DNA from 3 places in the Pseudarthrobacter sp. NPDC080039 genome. Region 3 is predicted to be linked to each of the others. Evidence: riboswitches for the same ligand, from Rfam matches in the RefSeq annotation. Region 3 holds a riboswitch; each other region holds the start of a gene.
What was found. Region 3 has a riboswitch for S-adenosylmethionine ahead of AB0313_RS12305 (cobalamin-independent methionine synthase II family protein). Riboswitches for the same ligand answer to the same signal wherever they lie in the genome.
Positions count from the first base shown of each region.

Region 1: another riboswitch for S-adenosylmethionine. It lies ahead of AB0313_RS15085 (DUF1737 domain-containing protein); the one in region 3 lies ahead of AB0313_RS12305 (cobalamin-independent methionine synthase II family protein).
Region 2: another riboswitch for S-adenosylmethionine. It lies ahead of AB0313_RS11040 (bifunctional o-acetylhomoserine/o-acetylserine sulfhydrylase); the one in region 3 lies ahead of AB0313_RS12305 (cobalamin-independent methionine synthase II family protein).

Region 1 covers NZ_JBFBKY010000014.1:79,307-84,476, reverse strand. The annotation lists gene AB0313_RS15105 (TetR/AcrR family transcriptional regulator C-terminal domain-containing protein) at 1-540, opposite strand, end outside; gene AB0313_RS15100 (hypothetical protein) at 764-1,018, shown strand; gene opgC (OpgC domain-containing protein) at 1,075-1,545, opposite strand; gene AB0313_RS15090 (hypothetical protein) at 1,572-1,739, shown strand; SAM riboswitch class IV at 2,153-2,268, shown strand; gene AB0313_RS15085 (DUF1737 domain-containing protein) at 2,282-2,545, shown strand; gene AB0313_RS15080 (rhodanese-like domain-containing protein) at 2,542-2,952, shown strand; gene AB0313_RS15075 (O-succinylhomoserine sulfhydrylase) at 2,953-4,161, shown strand; gene AB0313_RS15070 (glutamate--cysteine ligase) at 4,289-5,170, opposite strand, start outside.
Region 2 covers NZ_JBFBKY010000008.1:15-3,428, forward strand. The annotation lists gene AB0313_RS11030 (hypothetical protein) at 39-689, opposite strand; gene AB0313_RS11035 (VOC family protein) at 1,059-1,697, opposite strand; SAM riboswitch class IV at 1,859-1,973, shown strand; gene AB0313_RS11040 (bifunctional o-acetylhomoserine/o-acetylserine sulfhydrylase) at 1,999-3,333, shown strand.
Region 3 covers NZ_JBFBKY010000009.1:83,013-88,182, reverse strand. The annotation lists gene fbaA (class II fructose-bisphosphate aldolase) at 1-223, shown strand, start outside; gene AB0313_RS12315 (DUF3151 domain-containing protein) at 224-646, shown strand; gene AB0313_RS12310 (uracil-DNA glycosylase) at 798-1,430, opposite strand; gene AB0313_RS12305 (cobalamin-independent methionine synthase II family protein) at 1,633-2,841, opposite strand; SAM riboswitch class I at 2,854-2,957, opposite strand; gene AB0313_RS12300 (adenylosuccinate synthase) at 3,347-4,636, shown strand; gene AB0313_RS12295 (DUF1508 domain-containing protein) at 4,828-5,170, shown strand, end outside.

The DNA of each region.
Region 1 (5,170 bases), on a different contig from region 3:
CCGCAGCAGGACTTCGTTCTCTTCAGGGTCCACCACGTACTCCTGCAGTTCGTTGAGGATGTGCCCGTAGAGGAAGCCGTAGTAGGCGCGGTAGACGTGCAGCGCATCGGCCGGTTCGAATCCTGCGGCCACCAGCAGGGACAGGATCTGCTCCAGGGGCCGCAGCGTGCCCAGCGGGCGCAGGCCCAGCGGGGTGGAAAGGGGCCGGGTGACCAGCAGCGGCACCACGTTGGGGTGCCTAAGTGCCAGCATGCGCAAATTGTGCGCGATTTTCCGGAGCTGCTCTTTCCAGTCCGGGTCCTCGGGATGGATGTTGAGCTGGTTGAGGACCAGTTCCGAGACTCCATCCAGGAGGGCGGCCCGGTTCTCGGCGTACCGGTAAAGGCTCATCGGATCCCGGCCAAGCTCCATGCCCAGGCGGCGCATGGTCAACGCATCCAGCCCTTCGGCATCCACGATTTCCAAGGCCTTGGCCAGCACCACCTCCCGGCTGAGCGGGGCCTTGCGGCCGGCTGTTGTCACCGTTTTTGGGGAAGCCATTTTGTCCGTCCTGAGTGCCGGCGCTTCATGCGACCAGTTACTCCAGTCGCTTGCCGTATCTGTAGTCTACGAGTAAAGTCTACATCGTAGATACGGAGTTAGCGCCGCTTCTGGGCCAGGGGTATAAAGGCCCAATTCACCCTTCTTTGCCCCCGTGCAGGGCATCGAGGTCCGCTGCTGTAGCCGAATAGCGGCACCGAGCACCGAGCGAAGGGACGCCGTCATGGCACATTCGCAGTTCGACATTTTCCTCAACGAAGCCACCTACTTCGACCAGGCGTCTGAAACCACCCTGGATCCGGACCGCCTTTACGGGCTCTACACGAGCTGGTGCTTCATCAACCAGCAGGCCCCCCGCCCGGAATCAAAGTTCTGGGCCGCGATGAAGACCAAGGTGTCACCCGGCCACCGGGGCCTTCGCATGAAGGGCCCGGCTGCCGCGGACTACATCCTGAGCAGCTATCCGGGACTCGTGTAAGGGCAACAAGCAGTAGACGATCAATGCTGCGGCACGCACAGGTGCCGCAGCATTTTTCATGTGGGGATGATTCGGAAAAGGAACCTGGTACGGACCATGACCCACAACAGCCCCAGGACCACGGCATAGGCCGCTGTGTTGAGAAAGCTGCTTTGTTGCTGGAGACCGGGAATATTGGGGACGACGGCGATCAGCACCACGTGCATGATGAAGACGTTAAGCGTTGCCCTGCCCAGCGGGATCAGGAACCAGCCAAGTAGACGCTGCACCGGTTTCCAATAGGCGCTGAGGAACGCATAGGCCGCCACCACCAGGACCAGGACGACGAGCAGCCGGCCGGGGGCCAGGTACGTCCGGCCGAAGAGTGCGTCATACATGGGGCGGTAGGCGGCATCCGGTACGAGCGCCAGGCGGACGTCGTAGGTGTTGGCCAGGTAGGGATTGCCCCAGGACAGGAAGGCCAGCGCGAACGCGGCTGCCGTTCGTATCCAGCAGGGCGAAACCTTCGCTTCCGGGCTGCGGCGCATTCCGGCTCCGGTCGAAGGGGTAGCCCGTGCCCAGGTACGGCGCCCACACCATGGTGGCCCTGCCGCCGTCGTACTTCCTGAACGCCGCCGCCACGTTCCGGAATGCCTTCCGGCAGTCGGCCGGCTGCTGGCAGGGCGTGCGACCCTTTGGTTGCGGCCTGCTGGAGGAAGCCGTCGAGGTCATTTTGTTCTGAATCCCGGTAGGGAACGGTGATGTCGTGCCCGAAGACGGCGGGACTGGCCCCGAGCCGGTCGCTGAAGCCGGCGGCGGTATCCTCACCCCACTCGAGCACGGCCCCCAGCCACGGCTTTCCCTTGTCCGGGGCCGTGTCTGCCGCCCGGGCCGGCACTGCCGGGACCAACAGGGCCACGAGGGCGATCAGTGCGGCTGCCAGGAAGGTTCCGGCGGAACACGGACGGTTCCGCCCGCCGGCGGCGTGGTGGTGCGATACGTGTGCCCGCATGCTGACAAGGACCCACGTACTCATTGCTCTGGAGACGGGGCGGCGCCCCCGGTAAGAACTTTATCGCCCTGCCGCCCGCTCAATTACGGAACATGACGACGGCGGCGGTGCAGGTTGGCGCCTCAGGTGTTATTTTTTTGGGGAGTAATGAGTACCGGTGCTAAGCCCTGACTGGCCGGTCGGCAACCCTCCCTTTCGCGGCGGGGTGCCTCAGGTGAATACTCGGCATATCGACCGATTCGAGCTGCAAGCGTGAAAGAAGGAGATCCGTCGTGTCTGACGCACCCGCCCCTGACGAAAGACTGTCCTACCGCCTGATTACCGGGGCGGACAACCGTGAATTCTGTGAACGGATCTCGGCTGCGCTGGCGGACGGCTACGTGCTGCACGGCAGCCCGGCAGCAACGTTCAACGGCACCAGCGTGATCGTGGCGCAGGCCGTCGTCCTTCCGGCCGCAATCGCGTCCGCGGATGCCGCAGTGGCCACTGCCGTGGACGAACTGGAGGGCGAGTTCGACGGCGAGGGCCACGCATGAGCTACGCAGGGGACCTGACGCCCCAGGAAGCCTGGGCCAAACTGGAGCAGGGCGCCGTCCTGGTGGATGTCCGCACCGAGGGTGAATGGGCCCACATTGGCATTCCGGACACCAAAGCCACCGACAACGACCCCCTCTTCATCCAGTGGACCTTCCCGGGCGGCATCCCCAACCCCGACTTCGTGAAGGACCTCAAGGAGCAGGCACCCCAGGACCCTGCCACGGAACTGGTGTTCCTGTGCCGTTCCGGCCAGCGTTCCATCGCCGCAGCCACCGCAGCCACGCAGGCGGGCTTCACGGCCTACAGCGTCCTGGAGGGTTTCGAAGGCGACCCCGACCGGTACGGCGAACGCACCCTCAATGGCTGGAAGAACCGCGGCCTGCCCACCAACCTCGGGAAGAACTAAGTGACTTTCAACCAAGACTCCTCCGGCTGGAGCCCCGATACCCAGGCTGTCCGCGGCGGGCTGGACCGCACCAACTTCCAGGAAACCTCGGAAGCCCTCTTCCTCAACTCCGGGTTCGTCTATGAGTCCGCGGCCGCGGCCGAACGAGCCTTTACCGGGGAAGACGAGCGGTTCGTGTACTCCCGCTACGGCAACCCGTCGGTGGCCACGTTCCAGGAGCGGCTCAGGCTGCTGGAAGGCACCGAAGCATGCTTTGCGACGGCGTCGGGCATGTCCGCCGTGTTCACTGCGCTGGGTGCATTGCTGGCTGCCGGCGACCGGGTGGTAGCTGCCCGTTCCCTTTTCGGTTCCTGCTTCGTGATCCTGAACGAAATCCTTCCGCGGTGGGGCGTGGAGACCGTGTTCGTCGACGGGCCGGACCTGGACCAATGGCGTGAAGCCCTCTCCAAGCCCACCACCGCCGTCTTCTTCGAGTCCCCGTCCAACCCGATGCAGGAAATCGTGGACATCGCCGCGGTCAGCGAACTGGCGCACGCCGCGGGCGCCACAGTGGTGGCCGACAACGTCTTTGCCACTCCCCTGCTGCAGCGCTGCGGTGACCTGGGCGCGGACGTGATCGTCTACTCCGGCACCAAGCACATCGACGGCCAGGGCAGGGTCATGGGCGGTGCGATCCTGGGCACCAAGGAATTCATCGACGGGCCGGTGAAGCAGCTGATGCGCCACACCGGCCCCGCGCTTTCCCCGTTCAATGCCTGGGTCCTGACCAAGGGCCTGGAGACGATGGGCCTGCGGGTGAAGCACTCCTCCGCGACTGCCCTCCGCCTCGCCGAGTGGCTTGAACAGCAGCCTGCCGTCAGCTGGGTGAAGTATCCGCTGTTGAAGTCGCATCCGCAGTACACCCTGGCGGCGAAGCAGATGAGCGCCGGCGGCACGGTACTGACCCTCGAGCTCGCCCCTTCCGGCGGACGCTCCGGCAAGGAAGCCGCCTTCGCACTGCTGGATGGGCTGCGCATCATCGACATCTCCAACAACCTGGGCGATTCCAAGTCCCTGATCACCCACCCCGCCACCACCACGCACCGCGCCATGGGCCCGGAGGGGCGGGCGGCGATTGGACTGAGCGACGGCGTGGTCCGGCTCTCCGTTGGGCTCGAGGACCCGGAGGACCTCATCCGCGACCTGGAACAGGCGCTGAAGCAGATCTAGGTTTCGACGCGCCTTCGCATTATCGACGCGCACGATCCCCTTCGCGGCCCGAATGTGAGTCGCGTAGGGGAATCTGCGCGTCGAAAAGGAAACGGTGCGTCGCCCATGAATTGTCGCGGGCTGACCGTCAGGCCTGGCGGACGCGCAGGAGCTCGGGCGTTGTCTCCACCTCTGCCAGGTCCAGCGAACCGCGCATGGTCACGTACACGGCCTGCCGGACCACCGCGCCGAACCCCATGTCTTCCGGCGGCGGTCCGGCAAGGGCCTTATCGCGGGCGCGGCGCTGTTCAGCGGCCCCCGTTCCGCGTGCAATGATGTCCTCCACTCCACGCCGGGCCAGGGCCAGTTCCCCCTGCTCTTCCAGCACGGGGGCAAGGTAGTCCACCAGGGAACGGGCCACGTCCGCGGCCGGGGCGGGGCGGAAGTTGCCAAAATCAAGGAGCTCACCGCTCAGCCCTTCACTGCTTGCCTGCCATGAGGCCATCCGCAGCAGGACGGTGGGAACGGGTGCCGGGTCCACGTCCCCACGCCATTCCCGGCTTGCCGACTCCACCAGCGCCCGGACCAGCACAGCGATGAGCGCGGCGTCCTCGGCCCGAAGGCAGACATCCGCAACGCGAACCTCCACGGTGGGGTGGTTGCGGGACAGACGGGCATCGAAGTAGAGCATGCCTTCGTCCAGCATGACCCCGGTGTCCAGCAGCCGGGTCACTACGCGGCGGTAGGCAGGATAGGTACTGTAGATGCCCGCCGGACCCGCCGTCGGCCAGCGGTTCCACGCCTGCGTCCGGTAGCTTTCGAACCCGGTGGAGACCCCGTTCCAGAACGGCGAATTGGCACTCAGGGCTGTGAGCACTGCCAGTTTGTCGCGGATGCGGTCCAGGACCGCCACGCCCTCTTCCGGCGATTCGATGTAGGTGTGGACGTGGAAGCCGCAGGTCAGCTGCTCCTGGGCGGTGAGGCCAAAGCGTTCCAGCATCCTCGCGTAGCGGGGATCGGGTGTCGTGTG
Region 2 (3,414 bases), on a different contig from region 3:
AGGGCCCGTCCTTTCAAGGGTAAAACCGCAGGTCAACCCTAGTTAGAGACCGGCCCCTTACACACTCTATGAAACACGCTCTGGTGGCGTTCCCGCCACCCACGGACTTTCGCCCGGAACCGGGACGGGACAAGTTCACCGGGGGCTGCGCCGCGTGCGGGGTTGGGGGCGTCGGGGTCGAGGAAATGCGCCACCAACTCCAGCGCGCCTTCGGGTGTGAGGCCCTCGGTTTCGTCCGCAACGATCTTCGCGTGCTGCCAGGACATGGCGCCGGTGGACAGCGCCTCGAGCACCGGTGGCAGGGAACAGACCCGGCGGGACTGGTCCACCAACGCGCCCGCGGCGGCGGAGCTGATGGTCAGGACGCCGGCGATCTCCTCCACGACAGACATCTCCGCATAGGTGCGGTCCTGCACACATGCATCCGGCGGAGTCATGGCCTGCTGGAGTTCGACGGCACGGGCAGCCTGCCCGGACTTTACCGCCGCCAGCTGCGCCTCCAACCGGGCAACAACCTCCAACCCTTCCAGGCACAGCTCATACCGGCGCTGCAGCACGTCAATATCTCCCGCCGCAGCCGTCAGCGCAGAATGTTCGAAATTCCGGTCCTCAAGAACCAGCGCATCAAGGGCAGCGACAGAGGCACGAACACCCTCCAACACCGCCCCAAAACCACCGCTGATTCCCATACCCACATCATCCAACCACCCACTGACAGTCAGACCTGCAAGCACCCCGCGCGAAGGCGGGGAAAGCCGGTCCGCCCAAGCCGGCCCACTGCCAAAGGCGCCTCACGACAAAAGGCCGCACGCCGTCGTCGTACATTCTCGATGCGGACAATCCTTCCCGCACCCCAAATGTCCCGCGCGAAAAGGAACTTCTGCGGCGCAGCGGAACACGCGGCCCTCACGGGTGTGGACAAGCTGGTGCCGCTTAAAGGAATTCGGCCGCCATGAGGTAGTGACGCCGTTGTTACTACCTCATGACGGCCGAAGCTGAGCCGGGCACGGCCCGGCAGGTCCGTCTCCCGGACAAGCAGGGGAGAGGGGCGGGAAGCGTCAGATAGTGACGGCTCCGTTGGCGGTTTCGAAGGTGACCGAAAGGATGCCGGGTGTGCCGTGCGGGGCCACCCACTCGACTGCAACATCCTCAAGGGGCTTCTCAACCGGCTCGCCGAGCCACTCGGTCACCCGCGAGGCTGAGCCGGCGATGGTCAGGCAGCTCATCTTAAGGTTGCTGGGGTAGGCGTTGGACGGGTGCAGTGACGGGTCCCCCTCCCACTTGAGCATGTAGGGGACCTGGGGGTCGGCGATGAGGCCCAGGATGCCAATCTGCTTCCAGACCAGTTCACGACCGTCAGGAAATTTGCGGTTGCCGTTGACGGCGGAGCGGCCAAGGCGTTCCTCGAAGGGGGCGAGGTCGTCCACTTCGACGCACCAGCCCATCCAGCCGCCGCCGGCTGCGGAACGGGCACGCACTGCCTGTCCGAACGGTGCCTTGTCGGATGCCGGGTGGTCCAGGACCTCCACAACCTCGAGGTACTTGTGCCCGGCGAGCGGGATGATCATATTCCGGGTACCGAAGCGGGGGTGTACCCCGCCCTTCACTGCCTCAACGCCGAGGGCAGTTGCAATACGTTCGGTAGTGGCCGCGAGGCCATCGTGTTCACAGGCGTAAGAGACGTGATCCATGCGCATGCGAACATCTTGGCACTTTGTGATCGGGCTCTCAGCTAAGGGTACCCTTACTGGCAGTTTTCCGGCGGCGGCACGCATGCGGCGAAGCAGCAGGACGCCCGTAAGACCATGTTCGTCACAATCCTGTTCCCGGCGACAGCACTCTTCCTACACTGGGCTCAGGTCATGAGCGCCAGCGCCAAGCCCCGGCTCGCTGGCCGGCAACCCTCCAACCGCGGTGGGGTGCCCCGGGTGAAGACCTGGCTGTCCGGCAAGAGCCGGAAGCAAGCGCGGCCCGTACTGCTCCCAGCATTCCGGGCCCATGTCACAGGAGACTGAGATGTCCAACGGATGGTCCTTCGAAACCCGCCAGATCCATGCCGGCCAGGAAGCGGACAGCGCCACGGGAGCGCGTGCGCTGCCCATTTACCAGACCACGTCCTTCGTGTTCCCGACCGCCGAGAGCGCAGCCAACCGCTTCGCGCTGGCCGAGCTGGCGCCCATCTACACACGGATCGGCAATCCCACGCAGGACGCCGTGGAGCAGCGGATCGCCAGCCTCGAAGGAGGCCTCGCGGCGCTGCTGCTGAGTTCCGGGCAGGCCGCAGAGACTTTCGCGGTGCTGAACATCGCCGAGGCCGGCGACCACATCGTGGCCAGCCCCAGCCTTTACGGCGGAACCTACAACCTGTTCGCCCACACACTGAAGAAGTTCGGTATTTCGGTCACCTTTGTGGAGGATCCGGACAACCTGGACCAGTGGCGCGCCGCCGTCCGGCCCAACACCAAGCTCTTCTTCGGTGAGGTGGTCTCCAATCCGCGCCAGGATGTCCTGGACCTCGAAGGCATCTCCGAGGTGGCCCACGAGGCCGGCGTTCCCCTGATCGTGGACAACACCCTGTCCACTCCCTACCTGATCCGACCTCTGGAGTGGGGCGCCGACATCGTGATCCATTCGGCCACCAAGTACCTGGGCGGCCATGGTTCGGCCATTGCGGGCGTCATCGTCGACTCCGGCAAGTTCGATTTCAGCAAGGATCCGGAGCGCTTCGCCGGCTTTAACACTCCTGACCCCACGTACAACGGCCTGGTCTACGCGCGTGACCTTGGCGAGGGCGGCGCGCTGGGAGCGAACCTCTCCTACATCCTCAAGGCCCGCGTGCAGCTGCTCCGCGACCTCGGGTCGGCGGTCTCGCCCTTCAACGCCTTCCTGATTTCCCAGGGCTTGGAGACGCTGAGCCTGCGGGTGGAGCGCCACGTTGCCAACGCCACGGAGGTGGCACGCTGGCTGGAGGCAAGGGACGACGTCGAATCGGTCGCCTACGCCGGGCTGCCGTCCAGCCCTTGGTATGAGCGTGGCCGCAAGTACGGGCCCAAGGGGACGGGCGCCGTCGTCTCCTTCAACCTGGCCGGCGGCGCGGAGGCGGGCAAGCGCTTCGTCGACGCGCTGGAACTGCACTCCCACGTGGCCAACATCGGTGACGTGCGCTCCCTGGTCATCCACCCGGCGTCGACCACCCACAGCCAGCTCACTCCGGAGCAGCAGGTGGTTGCCGGCGTCACTCCGGGGCTGGTGCGGCTCTCCGTCGGCCTCGAACACATCGACGACATCCTGGCTGACCTGGAAGCCGGCTTCCGCGCCGCCAAGGGCGCCTAGCAGCAAGCGCCAGGCAACGGGCGCTTAGGAACACACGTACGACGCCGGGCGGCCAGTCCGGCGGAATGGGCAGGGAGCGCA
Region 3 (5,170 bases):
CGTGATCAAGATGAACATCGACACCGACACCCAGTACGCCTACACGCGTCCCGTGGCAGACCACATGTTCAAGAACTACGACGGCGTCCTGAAGGTGGACGGCGAAGTGGGCAACAAGAAGACCTACGACCCCCGCGTCTGGGGCGCCTCCGCTGAGGCCGGCCTGGCAGCCCGAGTGGTGGAAGCCACCAAGCAGCTCGGTTCGGCCGGAAAGACCTTCTAAATGTCGGATGAGTTCCGCCGGAACCTGATGGGTCCGGAGCCCACGCTCCTGCCTGCCGAAACCGAGGTGTACGGGCAACTGGAGGCCGGGCACGAGGCCCTGGACCTGGTGGAAAAGCACCCCACGTCCTCGCTTCTCTGGGCCGTCCTGGCCGAGGAAGCGTGGGCCGAGGGCCGCACCATTGACTCCTACGCCTATGCCCGTGTGGGCTACCACCGCGGCCTGGACGCGCTGCGCCGCAACGGCTGGCGCGGCGTGGGTCCCATCCCCTGGGAGCACGAGCCCAACCGCGGTTTCCTGCGGGGCCTCTACTCCCTGGGCAGGGCTTCGGCGGCCATCGGTGAAGCGGATGAGCCGGAGCGGATCGAGAAGTTCCTTAACGATTCCGACCCCAAAGCCAAGGCGGCCATCGAGGGCTCCTAGGTCCCCACCGGCTCCCAGGCTTCGCTCCGCCCAGGCAGGGAAACCTCGGCGGCGGAGGGCCCCTCCATATATCGACGGCGGCCGGTCAACTTTCGGATGAAAGGTGACCGGCCGCCGTCGTCTTTGGTGGTTGAGCCTGTCGAAACCCTGGCTAGCCCTTGTTGGCGATGCCCGTGCGCGCCATGGCGTCTGCGTAGGCCGTCCGCATGTCCTCGAGGTACTCCTCCTGGCGCGCCGGGGAGCCGGCGAATGCGCGGCCACTCAGTGAGCGGACCTTGTAGGTCTTCAGGCCGCGGCGCCACAGCAGTGGCACTTCGGTCTTCAGGAGAAGGTTGGCCAGCCGGTTGGCTTCCGTGCCGTGTGCCACGATTACCGAGGCCCGGGGGACCAGCGCCAGGAACTTCAGCAGGGGCTTCAGGCCCGCCTGGACCTGGTCCGGGGTGAACTTGCCGTTGGCTTCGCCCGGGACGTGCCAGGGGTGGACGTTCCATGGCATCACGAACTCGGGGCGCAGGCCCAGCTTCCACTGGATGCCGAGCATGCGGGTAGCGGCATCCTGGTCGCCGGGAGTGATGAACCCGGACGGATCCGCCTCGCCGATGTTGGAGAACAGGCTGATGATGCGGCATTCCTCCACGTCATGCATGGGGTCCACATAGGGAACTGTGGTTCCGGGCTTGGCCTCCTGCAGGGAGTCGCACAGTTCGTTGACGGCGGCGACGCTGGGTTCGTAGCGGCGGCTCATGAGCTGTTCGTGGAATGTTTCGGGGGCCAGGGCTGTCATGAAGGGCTGGTTCTCCTGCGGGGATTGGCATTGCTGCCGACACCGAAACGGGCACGCGGGCGCGCGTCATGTCGGTGGCGGTTGATTGGGGTGGGCCGGAGCTCGCCGGCCTTCCCCAGTTTAGCAAGCCCCCGGAAGCGAAACGCCGGCTGCCCTTCCCGGTGATGGAAGGAACAGCCGGCGCTCCGGAATATACTGCCGGCTACCAGAGGCGCTGGGTGGCGCGGCGGGCGCCCTCTCCCAGTGCCTCCAGCTTGGCGAATGCGATCTGCGGGTGGACACGGCCGCCCAGTCCGCAGTCGGTAGAGGCGATCACGTTTTCCCGGCCCACCACGTCGGCAAAGCGGACGATGCGGTCTGCCACCAGGTCCGGGTGCTCCACCACGTTGGTGGCGTGTGAAACGACGCCCGGAATGATGACCTTGCCGTCGGGCAGTTTGGTGTCCTCCCATACGCGCCACTCGTGTTCGTGGCGGACGTTGGCGGCTTCGAAGGAGTAAGCGCCGGCGTTGACCTGCAGGACGGAGCCGATGATGTCCGCGAACGGGATGTCCGTGGTGTGCGGGCCGTGCCAGGAGCCCCAGCAGACGTGGAGCCGGATCTGTTCCTGCGGAAGGTCCCGCAGCGCCCAGTTGGTGGCTTCGACCCGCAGCTGGATGAACTTGAGGTAGTCCTCCAGCGAGGGCTCGGGGTTGATCTGGTCCCAGCTCTCGGCCAGGGACGGGTCGTCGAGCTGGACGGTGAGGCCGGCGTCGATGATGGCCTTGTATTCCTCCCGCATGGCATCGGCGCACGCGTAGACCAGTTCCTCGTCCGTTTTGTAGTACTCGTTGGCCACCCGGGCGCACGAGCCGGGGGAGAGGGAGGCGACGAAACCCTCGGTGAGGCCCGCGGCAGCGAGCCCGGTTTTCAGGTTCCTGATGTCCGATGCCACCAGGTCGTGGCCCGTGTAGGTCAGGGGACCGGCAATCTTGGGCTGTGCCACGCTTTTCCGGTGCGTGAGGATACCGGAGGCAGGATCGTTGTACGCCTCGTTGAAGGCCTGCCGGTCGCGCCGGTCGGGGAAGGAGGTCAGGACCACGTTGCCGGGGGACGAGCGGCGCACTTCGGCCTCCGCCCAGCGGTCCACGTTGGTGGGTTCCAGCCCGCCGAGCCGGGCGAAGGAGTAATTCCACCAGGCCCCGTAATCAACGGTGCTGGACATGGTGTGCCCGTATTCGCCGTCATTGGGGATGTCGATGCCCAGGTCTTTCTGGCGCTGCACTACATCCACTACGGAAGCCTCCAGCAGTTCAAGGAACTCCGGGGTGAGCCCGTTGCTTTCCTTGGCTGCGTTGGCCGCGATGAGCTCAGGGGTGCGGGGCAGTGAGCCGGCGTGCGTCACGCGGATGTGGTCGGTGTTCTTGGGCATGCTGGAACTTCCTTTCCATCGGTCCTGGCAGTAGCACCTTCGGCCGGCAGCGATCTGCCGAACCGTGGTTGCTGCGGCGTCATCAAGCCAGGTCTCTCGGCCGCTCCGGATGGTTCCCTCTCACTTAAATCCAGAGGGCAGGGTCCGGGCAAATCGGCTTTGGTTTGTGTCGGGCCAACATCCTGGTGGTGTCCATGCTCAACGCGGACGGCCGTCCTTCCGGGACTCCTCGCCGGCAGATCTCCGGGCCGGCCGGGGAGGCTGGGGACGAATAGCACGCCGCCCCTGTTGCCCCTCGATGCGTGAAGGGCTGCGGCGGGCCAAACGGTGGATAAAGTGCCATATCCGCTAAACTTGGGTGGTAAGAGCCCCGGAACTCTTGCTTCGCTGTGCTGTCCCAACGCGGCGAAGGCCGGATGTTCGGGGCATTCTCATGAACGGCGCTGTGCGGGCCCGCCACTTGGTGGCCGGACGCGGGCAGCCCGAACGAATGGGGGAGGATCCCATGCCAGCAATTGTGATCGTAGGAGCCCAGTGGGGCGACGAAGGAAAAGGCAAGGCCACCGACCTGCTGGGCGGCCGTGTTGACTACGTCGTCAAGCCCAACGGCGGCAACAACGCCGGGCACACCGTCGTCGTGGGCGGTGAAAAGTACGAACTCAAGCTGCTGCCGGCAGGCATCCTCAGCCCCAACGCGGTCCCCATTATCGGCAACGGCTGCGTGGTGAACCTCGAGGCCCTCTTCCAGGAAATCGACGGACTTCAGGCCCGCGGCGCGGACACTTCCCGGCTCCGGGTCTCCGCCAACGCCCACCTGGTGGCCCCGTACCACCAGGTCCTGGACAAAGTCACCGAACGCTTCCTGGGCAAACGCGCCATCGGCACCACCGGCCGCGGCATCGGCCCCGCCTACATGGACAAGGTGGCCCGGCTGGGCATCCGCGTCCAGGATGTCTTTGACGAATCCATCCTCCGCCAGAAGGTGGAAGGCTCACTGCGCCAGAAGAACGAACTCCTGGTCAAGGTCTACAACCGCCGCAGCGTGGTGGTGGATGAGATCGTGGAGTACTTCCTGTCCTTCGCCGAGCGTCTCCGCCCGCTGGTCATCGACAGCACCTTGGTCCTGAACTCCGCCCTGGACGAAGGCAAGGTGGTCCTGATGGAAGGCGGCCAGGCCACGTTCCTGGACGTCGATCACGGCACCTACCCGTTCGTCACCTCTTCCAACCCCACCGCCGGCGGCGCGTCGGTTGGCTCCGGCATCGGGCCCACCCGGATCTCGCGCTCCATCGGCATCATCAAGGCCTACACCACCCGCGTCGGTGCGGGTCCGTTCCCCACCGAACTCTTCGACGAGATGGGAATGTACCTGCAGAAGACCGGCGGTGAATTCGGCGTCAACACCGGCCGGCCGCGCCGCTGCGGCTGGTACGACGCGGTCCTGGCCCGCCACGCTTCCCGCGTGAACGGCTTCACGGACTACTTCGTCACCAAACTGGACGTGCTCACGGGCATCGAACAGATCCCAGTGTGCGTGGCCTACGACGTGGACGGTGTCCGGCACGACGAAATGCCCATGACCCAGACCGAGTTCCACCACGCCAAACCGATCTTCGAATACTTCGACGGCTGGACCGAGGACATCACCGGCGCCCGCACACTCGCGGACCTCCCGGAGAACGCCCGGAACTACGTGCTGGCACTGGAAAAGCTCTCCGGAACCCGCTTCTCCGCCATCGGCGTGGGCCCCGACCGGGACCAGACCATCGTGGTGAACGACCTCATCAACGACTGATTTCCGGGCACATGCCGCCTGGGAACGGGTGGGTATTACGACGACGGCAGGCACCTTGGCGGGTGGCCTGCCGTTTGTCTTCTGCCGCGGTGGCATGCAATTTACACAGGCTTAACGCGGACGGTCTTGTGAGTGTGGTGGCGCCGCGGCCACACTCGGTACTACCCCCTGGTGCCCAAGGAAGGATCGTCATGGCCGGAAGATTTGAAGCATTCGTCGACGCTGAGTCGTTCTTCCGGTTCCGGCTGCTGGCCCCGGACGGGACGGTGATCGCCGTTTCCGGCCCGTTTGAGGACAAGGCAGCGGTGGCGGCCGGGATTGCCGCGGCACGGGAATGTGCGGGAACGGGCCTGGTCACAGACCTTTGCCCCGCTGGAACATCCTCCCGTCCCGCAGCCGTAACCCCTGCAGCCGGTGCCGACGTCCCGGCCGGGACGTCCGCCGCCGTCGAACCCGCCTGCGGCGAGGAGCGCATGCCCGCCAGGCTGCACGCATTCACGCTGGCCAGGGTGCCCCGGCGGCAGGCGACGCTGC